DNA from 2 places in the Pseudomonas sp. C9D1 genome. Region 1 is predicted to be linked to the other one. Evidence: predicted binding sites of a transcription regulator. Region 1 holds the regulator's gene; the other holds the start of a gene.

Evidence for each region. Region 1 encodes sigma-54, which starts transcription at its own class of promoters, with help from an activator protein. Its sites were predicted from a motif close to ANTGGCATNNANNTTGCTNT; they were not measured.
Region 2: nirB (nitrite reductase large subunit NirB) is a predicted target of sigma-54. The motif match lies at 1,745-1,764, and genes of this name have one in related genera.

The regions. Positions count from the first base shown of each region.
Region 1 is NZ_JBSZIE010000001.1:539,749-543,770, reverse strand. Features, by position in the region: gene lptC (LPS export ABC transporter periplasmic protein LptC) at 1-118, shown strand, start outside; gene lptA (lipopolysaccharide transport periplasmic protein LptA) at 105-650, shown strand; gene lptB (LPS export ABC transporter ATP-binding protein) at 650-1,375, shown strand; gene ACXI0U_RS02510 (RNA polymerase factor sigma-54) at 1,519-3,018, shown strand; gene hpf (ribosome hibernation-promoting factor, HPF/YfiA family) at 3,101-3,409, shown strand; gene ptsN (PTS IIA-like nitrogen regulatory protein PtsN) at 3,423-3,887, shown strand; gene rapZ (RNase adapter RapZ) at 3,897-4,022, shown strand, end outside.
Region 2 is NZ_JBSZIE010000002.1:751,096-755,117, forward strand. Features, by position in the region: gene nirB (nitrite reductase large subunit NirB) at 1-1,522, opposite strand, end outside; gene ACXI0U_RS11735 (hypothetical protein) at 1,938-2,225, opposite strand; gene treS (maltose alpha-D-glucosyltransferase) at 2,652-4,022, opposite strand, start outside.

The DNA of each region.
Region 1 (4,022 bases):
AGCCGTTAGAATCGACGCCGCCAACGGGGTTACCACGGCACAAGGAATGAAAGCGTACTTGAATGACAGCAGGATGATCCTGCAGTCCAACGTAAGAGGCCAGCATGAGGTTCGTTAAAACCCTCCCCCTACTGCTCAGCCTGGGTGCCGCACTCGGAAGTGCCAGCGCCTGGGCGCTGCCCAGCGACCGCGATCAGCCGATCCGCGTCCAGGCGGACAGCGCCGAACTCGATGACAAGCAGGGCGTGGCGGTCTATCGCGGCGACGTGGTCATCACTCAGGGCACCCTGAAGATCACCGGCGACACCGTGACCATCACCCAGAACGCCCAGGGCGAGCTGGAAGTCTTCACCTCGGTGGGCAAGCCTGCCTACTACGAGCAGAAGCCTGCGGTGGACAAGCAGATCGTCAAGGCCTACGGCATGACCATCCAGTACTTCGCTGCCAACGAGCGCATCGTGCTGATCGACCAGGCCAAGGTGATCCAGGAAGGCAACACCTTCGAAGGCGAGAAGATCGTCTACGACACCCAGCGCCAGATCGTCAACGCAGGCCGCGCCACGGGCACCAACGTCGGCACTCCGCGTCCGCGCATCGACATGGTCATCCAGCCGAAGAAGAAAGAGCAGCAAGCGGGACAAGCAGAGTAATGGCGACCCTCAAAGCCCAGCACCTGGCGAAGAGCTACAAGAGCCGCCAGGTCGTCCGTGACGTCAGCCTGTCCATCGACAGCGGCCAGATCGTCGGCCTGCTCGGCCCCAACGGTGCCGGCAAGACCACCTGCTTCTACATGATCGTGGGCCTGGTGAAGGCCGATCAGGGGCGCGTGCTCATCGACCAGCAGGACGTCACCCACCAGCCCATGCACGGTCGCGCCCGCGCCGGTATCGGCTACCTGCCCCAGGAAGCCTCGATCTTCCGCAAGCTCAGCGTGGCCGACAACATCATGGCCATCCTCGAGACCCGCAAGGAGCTCGACCGCGCCGGTCGTCATCGCGAACTGGAGAGCCTGCTGCAGGAGTTCCACATCAGCCACATCCGCGACAGCATCGGCATGAGCCTGTCCGGTGGTGAGCGTCGTCGCGTGGAAATCGCCCGCGCCCTGGCCACCGCCCCCAAGTTCATCCTGCTCGACGAACCCTTTGCCGGTGTCGACCCGATTTCCGTGGGCGACATCAAACAGATCATCCATCACCTCAAGGCCAAGGGGATCGGCGTGCTGATCACCGACCACAACGTCCGCGAGACACTGGATATCTGCGAAACCGCCTACATCGTGAATGATGGCCAGCTCATCGCCGAAGGCAGTGCAGAAGAGATCCTGGCCAACCAACTGGTCAAGGAAGTCTACCTGGGGCACGAATTCCGCCTCTGACGGACCAGCCCTGCGCGCAAAATGTTGCGGGCAGTAGAAAAATCATTCAAGGTCAGGCATATAATTTGCTTCCTGGTGGCGCTTCGGCGCCCTGTAGTGGATGGCGCATGTGCGCCGGCGAATAAGGTGCTAAGCCCTCTGCCATGAAACCATCGCTAGTCCTGAAGATGGGCCAGCAGCTGACGATGACCCCGCAGCTGCAACAGGCCATTCGCCTACTCCAACTGTCCACCCTGGATCTGCAGCAGGAAATCCAGGAGGCCCTGGAGTCCAATCCCATGCTCGAACGCCAGGAGGAAGGAGAAGACTTCGACAACTCCGACCCCATGGCAGAAAGCGAGCAACTGCCCAACTCCGCCAGCCAGGAATCCAGCTTCCAGGAATCCAGCGTCCCCACTTCGGAGAGCGAAAGCCTCGAAGACGGCGAATGGCACGAACGCATCCCCAGCGAACTGCCCGTCGACACCGCCTGGGAAGACGTCTACCAGACCAGCGCCAGCAGCCTCCCCAGCTCCGATGACGACGAGTGGGACTTCACGTCCCGCACCTCGGTGGGCGAGAGCCTGCAAAGCCACCTGCTGTGGCAGCTGAACCTGGCCCCCATGTCCGATACCGATCGCCTGATCGGCGTCACCCTGATCGACTGCATCAACAATGACGGCTACCTGGAGGAAACCCTCGAGGAAGTCGTGGAAGCCTTCGACCCCGAGCTCGAGATCGAACTCGACGAGGTGGAAGTCGTCCTGCACCGCATCCAGCAATTCGAGCCCGCCGGCGTCGGCGCCCGCGACCTGCGCGAGTGCCTGCTCCTGCAACTGCGCCAACTGCCCGCCAAGACCCCATGGCTGAGCGAGGCGCAACGCCTGGCTGGCGACTATCTCGATGTTCTCGGCAGCCGCGACTACAGCCAGCTCATGCGCCGCATGAAGCTCAAGGAAGACGAGCTGCGCCAGGTGATCGAGCTGATCCAGGGCCTCAACCCCCGCCCCGGCTCGCAGATCGAAGCCAGCGAACCCGAGTACGTCGTGCCGGACGTCATCGTGCGCAAGCACAATGAACGCTGGCTGGTGGAACTGAACCAGGAAGCCGTCCCGCGCCTGCGCGTCAATCCGCACTACGCCGGCTTCGTCCGCCGTGCCGACTCCAGCGCCGACAACACCTTCATGCGCAATCAGCTGCAGGAAGCCCGCTGGTTCATCAAGAGCCTGCAAAGCCGCAACGAAACGCTGATGAAGGTCGCCACCCAGATCGTCGAGCACCAGCGCGGTTTCCTCGAGTACGGCGACGAGGCGATGAAGCCCCTCGTCCTGCACGACATCGCCGAGGCAGTGGGCATGCACGAGTCGACCATCTCACGCGTCACCACCCAGAAATTCATGCACACCCCGCGTGGCATATACGAACTGAAATACTTCTTCTCCAGCCACGTCAGCACCTCCGAAGGCGGTGAATGCTCGTCTACCGCCATCCGCGCGATCATCAAAAAACTGGTCGCTGCGGAAAATGCCAAAAAGCCGTTGAGCGACAGCAAGATCGCTGGTTTACTGGAAGCACAGGGTATCCAAGTGGCCCGCCGCACAGTCGCCAAGTACCGGGAATCCCTCGGGATAGCGCCTTCGAGCGAACGCAAGCGGCTGATGTGACGCGGATTGATCCACGCCAAAGTGTTCCGGTGGCAGGCCCGTTAGCCTGTCTCTTACACACGGGCAATAAGGAGAAAGCGGTATGCAAGTCAACATCAGTGGACATCAACTGGATGTGACCGACGCCCTGCGCGACTACGTTGTCGAGAAGTTCGACAAACTGGAGCGCCACTTCGACAAAATCACCAATGTGCAGGTGATCATGCAGGTGGAGAAACTGAAGCAGAAGATCGAAGCCACCCTGCACATCGCCGGTGGTGAGGTCGTAGCCAATGCGGAGCATGAAGACATGTACGCGGCCATCGACCTGCTCACCGACAAACTCGACCGTCAACTGATCAAACACAAGGAAAAGCAGCTGAACCGCCAGCAGGGCGCCACCGCCCGCTGACATTCCCCTTCCTATGATCCGACTTGAGCAAATCCTGACCCCCGGCCGTTCCCTCGTGAACGTGCCGGGCGGCAGCAAAAAACGTGTCTTGGAACAGATCGCCAACCTGGTTGCTCGCGAACTTCCCGACCTCGACTCGCAAGATATCTTCGAAAGCCTGGTCGCCCGGGAGAAACTCGGCTCGACAGGATTCGGCAACGGTATCGCCATCCCCCATTGCCGGCTTCCCGGCTGCACCGCGCCCATCAGCGCCGTGCTGCGCCTGGACGCCCCCGTGGACTTCGACGCCATCGACGGCGCCCCGGTGGACCTGCTCTTCGTGCTTCTGGTCCCCGAAGCCGCCACCGATGAACACCTGGAACTGCTCCGCCAGATCGCCAGCATGCTGGACCGCACCGAGGTGCGTGACCGCCTGCGTCAGACGCAGAGCAGCGACAGCCTGTACCAGGTGGTAGTGGACGTCCAGAACGGACGCTAGGACCTTGCCATGCGCCTGATCATCGTCAGCGGCCGTTCAGGCTCAGGCAAGAGCACCGCCCTCGACGTTCTCGAGGACAATGGCTTCTACTGCATCGACAACCTGCCCGCCGGCCTGCTCCCCGAACTGGCCGAG
Region 2 (4,022 bases), on a different contig from region 1:
CCCCCACCCGCACCAGTGCGTAGAGCTCCTGGCGGGTGTGGGCGAAGTGTTCGCACAGGCTCTTGTCCACGGCCACGCCCCGGGCGCTCAGCTCGTGCTCGAACACCTGCTTGAGCAGGGCGCTGCAACCGCCGCAGCCGGTCGCGGCCTTGGTCTGCGCCTTGAGTTCGCCGAGGTCGGTGCAGCCGGCGTCCACCGCGCAGCACACCGCGCCCTTGCTGACGTTGTGGCACGAGCAGATGGTCGCGCTGGCCGGCAGGGCGTCGGCGCCCAGGGTCGGCGCGGCGTCGCCGAGGGGCAGGATCAGGCCCGAGGGCTCCGCCGGCAGCTTGATGCCGTTCTGGGCGTATTGCAGCAGGGTGTCGTAGTAGCTGTTGTCGCCCACCAATACCGCGCCCAGCACGTGCTGGCCATCGGCGGACACCACCAGGCGCCGGTAGCTGGCGCTGGTTTCGTCGATGAAGCGGTAGCTGCGCGCGCCGGGGGTGGCGGCGTGGGCATCGCCGATGGAGCCCACGTCCACCCCCAGCAGCTTGAGCTTGGTGGACATGTCGGCGCCGGTGAAGGGCTCGTGGGGCTGGCCGGCCAGCAGCGCGGCGAGATTGCGCGCCATGTTGTAGCCGGGGGCGACCAGGCCGAAGACGCTGCCGTTCCAGGAGGCGCACTCGCCGATGGCGAAGATCGCCGGGTCGCTGGTGCGGCAGTCGTTGTCGATCACCACGCCGCCGCGCGGCGCCACCTCCAGGCCGGCGGCGCGGCCGAGGGCATCCTGGGGGCGGATGCCGGCAGAGAAGACGATCAGGTCGGTTTCGAGGAATTCGCCGTCATTGAACTGCATGCGGTAGGCGTATTCCTCGCCGACGACGATCTCCTGGGTGGCGCGCGACAGGTGCACGCCCACGCCCAGGGCTTCGATGCGGGCGCGCAGGGCGGCGCCGCCGTCGGCATCCAGCTGCACGGGCATCAGCCGGGGGGCGAACTCCACCACGTGGGCCTCCAGGCCCAGGGACTTCAGCGCGTTGGCAGCCTCCAGGCCCAGCAGGCCGCCACCCACCACCACGCCACGGCGGGCGCTGGCGGCGGCCTCGCGGATGCCGTCCAGGTCGTCCAGGGTGCGGTAGACCAGGCGCGAGCGGCCCTCGGCTCCGGGGATCGGCGGCACGAAGGGGTAGGAGCCGGTGGCCAGCACCAGGCGGTCGTAGGGCTGGCGGCCCGTCGCGGTGACCACCTCGCGGCGCTCGCGGTCGATCTCCAGCACCGCCTCGCCCAGGTGCAGGTGCACGCCGTAGCGGGCATAGAGGCCGGCGTCGCCCAGGGCCAGGGCTTCGGCATCCTTGCCGGCGAAGTATTCGGAGAGGTGCACGCGGTCGTAGGCGCGTTGGCGCTCCTCGCCGTAGACGTGCACCTGGTAGCGCGCCAGCGCACCGCGTTCGATCAACTGTTCCACGCAGTGGTGACCGACCATGCCGTTGCCGATGACGACCAGGATCTCGCTTTTGATCGGGGTGACGATGGCGTTCATGTGCCTTCCTCTGTCGAAGCCGCTGCCGGGGCGTGCGGAAAAAAACGCAAAAAAAAACGCCTGGAACCGTCTAGCGGCTCCAGGCGCCTTTGCCTGGTGTTCGTGTGGTGTGCGGAAGGGCCGCGCGGGCGTCGTTGCCCTGGCCCTCCGTCCCGGTGGGTGGGTCATCGGCGACCGCCCGGGAGGCTCCTGCGGGGCTGTCCCCTCAGTGCCGAGGGAGCAAAAGCAGGTTGCATGCCAGGTGCCGGGGCGGCGGGTGCGCGAGGGGGATGCAGCCCTTGCGGGGCAAGGAATGCAGCGTTGCGAGGGGCGCTGGCGATGGCGTGGATTCAGCCCGCTGCGGTGGCGCCTGGCTGAACCATAACGGGGCGGGTCGGCGCGCTCGTCCCTTTTTTGGAGCAGCGCGCCGGGGTGGTCACTTCAGCAGTTCGGGGTCGAGCATGTCGCATTCGAAGCTCAGCCAGCCGCCTTCGGCATTGGCGTCGCCACCGGTGATCGGGCCGTAGTAGGACAGGCCGTTGTTCAGGGTGATGCACACATGGGTGGGCTCGTCCGGGGCGGCCAGTTGGCCGTTGAAGTGCACCTTCATCACGCCGGAAGTGACGGTCTCCAGGCCGACATCCACGGCGGCGTTGTCCACCGCCTCGTTCTCGCGGCCATGGTGTTCGGCGCTGACGGTCAGGGTGACGGTGTCCTGGTACATGGGGGATCTCCAACAGGGGAAGGCGCGAGGCCGGAATGCCGCTAGGGTATGCCAGCGCCGGGTGCGCGGCCATGGATGGCGGCGAAAAAAACGCGCCCGCGCGCCCGGCAAGCGATACCCGCCCTACGATCGAGCCCCCTGTCGCGGGTTTCACCCGCCCTACGTGATGAGTCGCTGGCCCCCCGTAGCCCGGGCTTCAGCCCGGGAATGGTGGTGGGTGAGGGCTTCGCGAGCAGAGCTCGCTCCTACGTCAGAGCCTCGGGAGAGCATTGGTGGCGTAGGTCGGGTGCAACCCGACGATCCCGCGCACAGCGATTAACAGGTCGCCCGTAGCCCGGGCTTCAGCCCGGGAGCGGTGGTGGATGAGCGCTTCGCGAGCAGCGCTGGCTCCTACGTCGTACGCCCGAGCAGGCGCCGTGCCCCGCCCTACATGCCCAACGGCGCATGAGTCACCACGCGCAGGGCCAGGCCTTCGTAGCCATCCAGCTCCAGGCGTAGCTCGCCCTGTTCGGTGAGGTCGCCTTCCAGGCGCTCGTTGATCATGTCCACCACCGGGCCCGGCGGGACGTTGGGCAGGACGATGACCTCGCTCAGCGGCTCGGCGCCGAAGTTCAGCGCGGTGACCTGGATGCCGCGACCGGCCGGCAGCTCGTGGACCATCACCAGTAGCGCCGGGTGCTGCGTCTCGGGGATGAGGATCTGCCGGCTCGACGCCACCCCGTAGGCGCGGCGCACCGCCAGCATGCGCCGCGCCTGGGCGGCGAAGGAGTCCGGGTCCTGCAGCTGCTCCACCAGGCTGCCGTAGAGGCTGCGGGCCTTGGGCAGGCCTTCGCTGGAGCGTTCGGCGCTGGGGTCGAGGTCGGCCAGGTCGTAGGCGCCACGATGGATCCAGCGTGTGTCGCCGTCGGCCAGCAATGCCTCCACCTGTTCGGGCGCCAGGGGCAGGGCGCCCACCAGGTCCCAGCCGGAGAGGGCGACGATGCCCGGCTGCATGGCGTTGAACATCAGCAGCAACAGGTGCACCTGGCGGATGCGCGCGATGTCCGCCGGGCCGATGGCGTCGAGGTCGGTGATACCCAGGGCGGCGGTGATGATGCTCACCGTGGTGCAGGCCACGCCGTTGGTGACGAACTTGAGGTTATAGGGCGCGTCCTTGCCGGCCAGGCGCTCGTACATCTCGCTGCGGATATGCTCGCGGAGGATGGACCCCGGCAGGCTCTGGCCCTTGAACACATAGGTGTCGTTGGCGTGCAGGGTCCAGAAGTGCACCAGCTCCAGGGTCAGCTCGTCGTGGTTCTGCAGGGCGTGGATCAGCGAGGCCGGGTCGATGCCGAAGGCGTGCATCTGGTTGAGCATCAGGCGCAGGAACTCGGTATCGCCGGTGAGCAGCGCGTGCTGGTAGGCCGGCCGGGTGATGAAGTCGTAGGAGAGGTCGGCGCCGCCCTGGGACATGGCGGCGATGTCGTCCAGGGTCAGGTTCAGCTCCTGGAAGCTGAAGCCGCCGGCCTTGCGGATCATGCCGCCGAGCAACTGGTTGCCGGTGACCGACAGCGGGTGGCTCTCCGACCAGGCGTTGCCCTGGGCGCGCCGCTCGACGCCGAGGAAGCCGTTGGCGTCCAGGCGCAGCACACGGGCGCCGAGCACGTCGATGGAGTGCAGGGCGTCGCCGATGATCAGCTGCTGCGCGGCGAAGGTCGGGTCCAGCCAGTTCAGCGACGGCTGGCCCTCCTTGAAGTAGTGCAGGTACACCCAGCGCCGCCGCTTGCCGTCCACGCCCTTCACCGGCAGCGTGGCGCT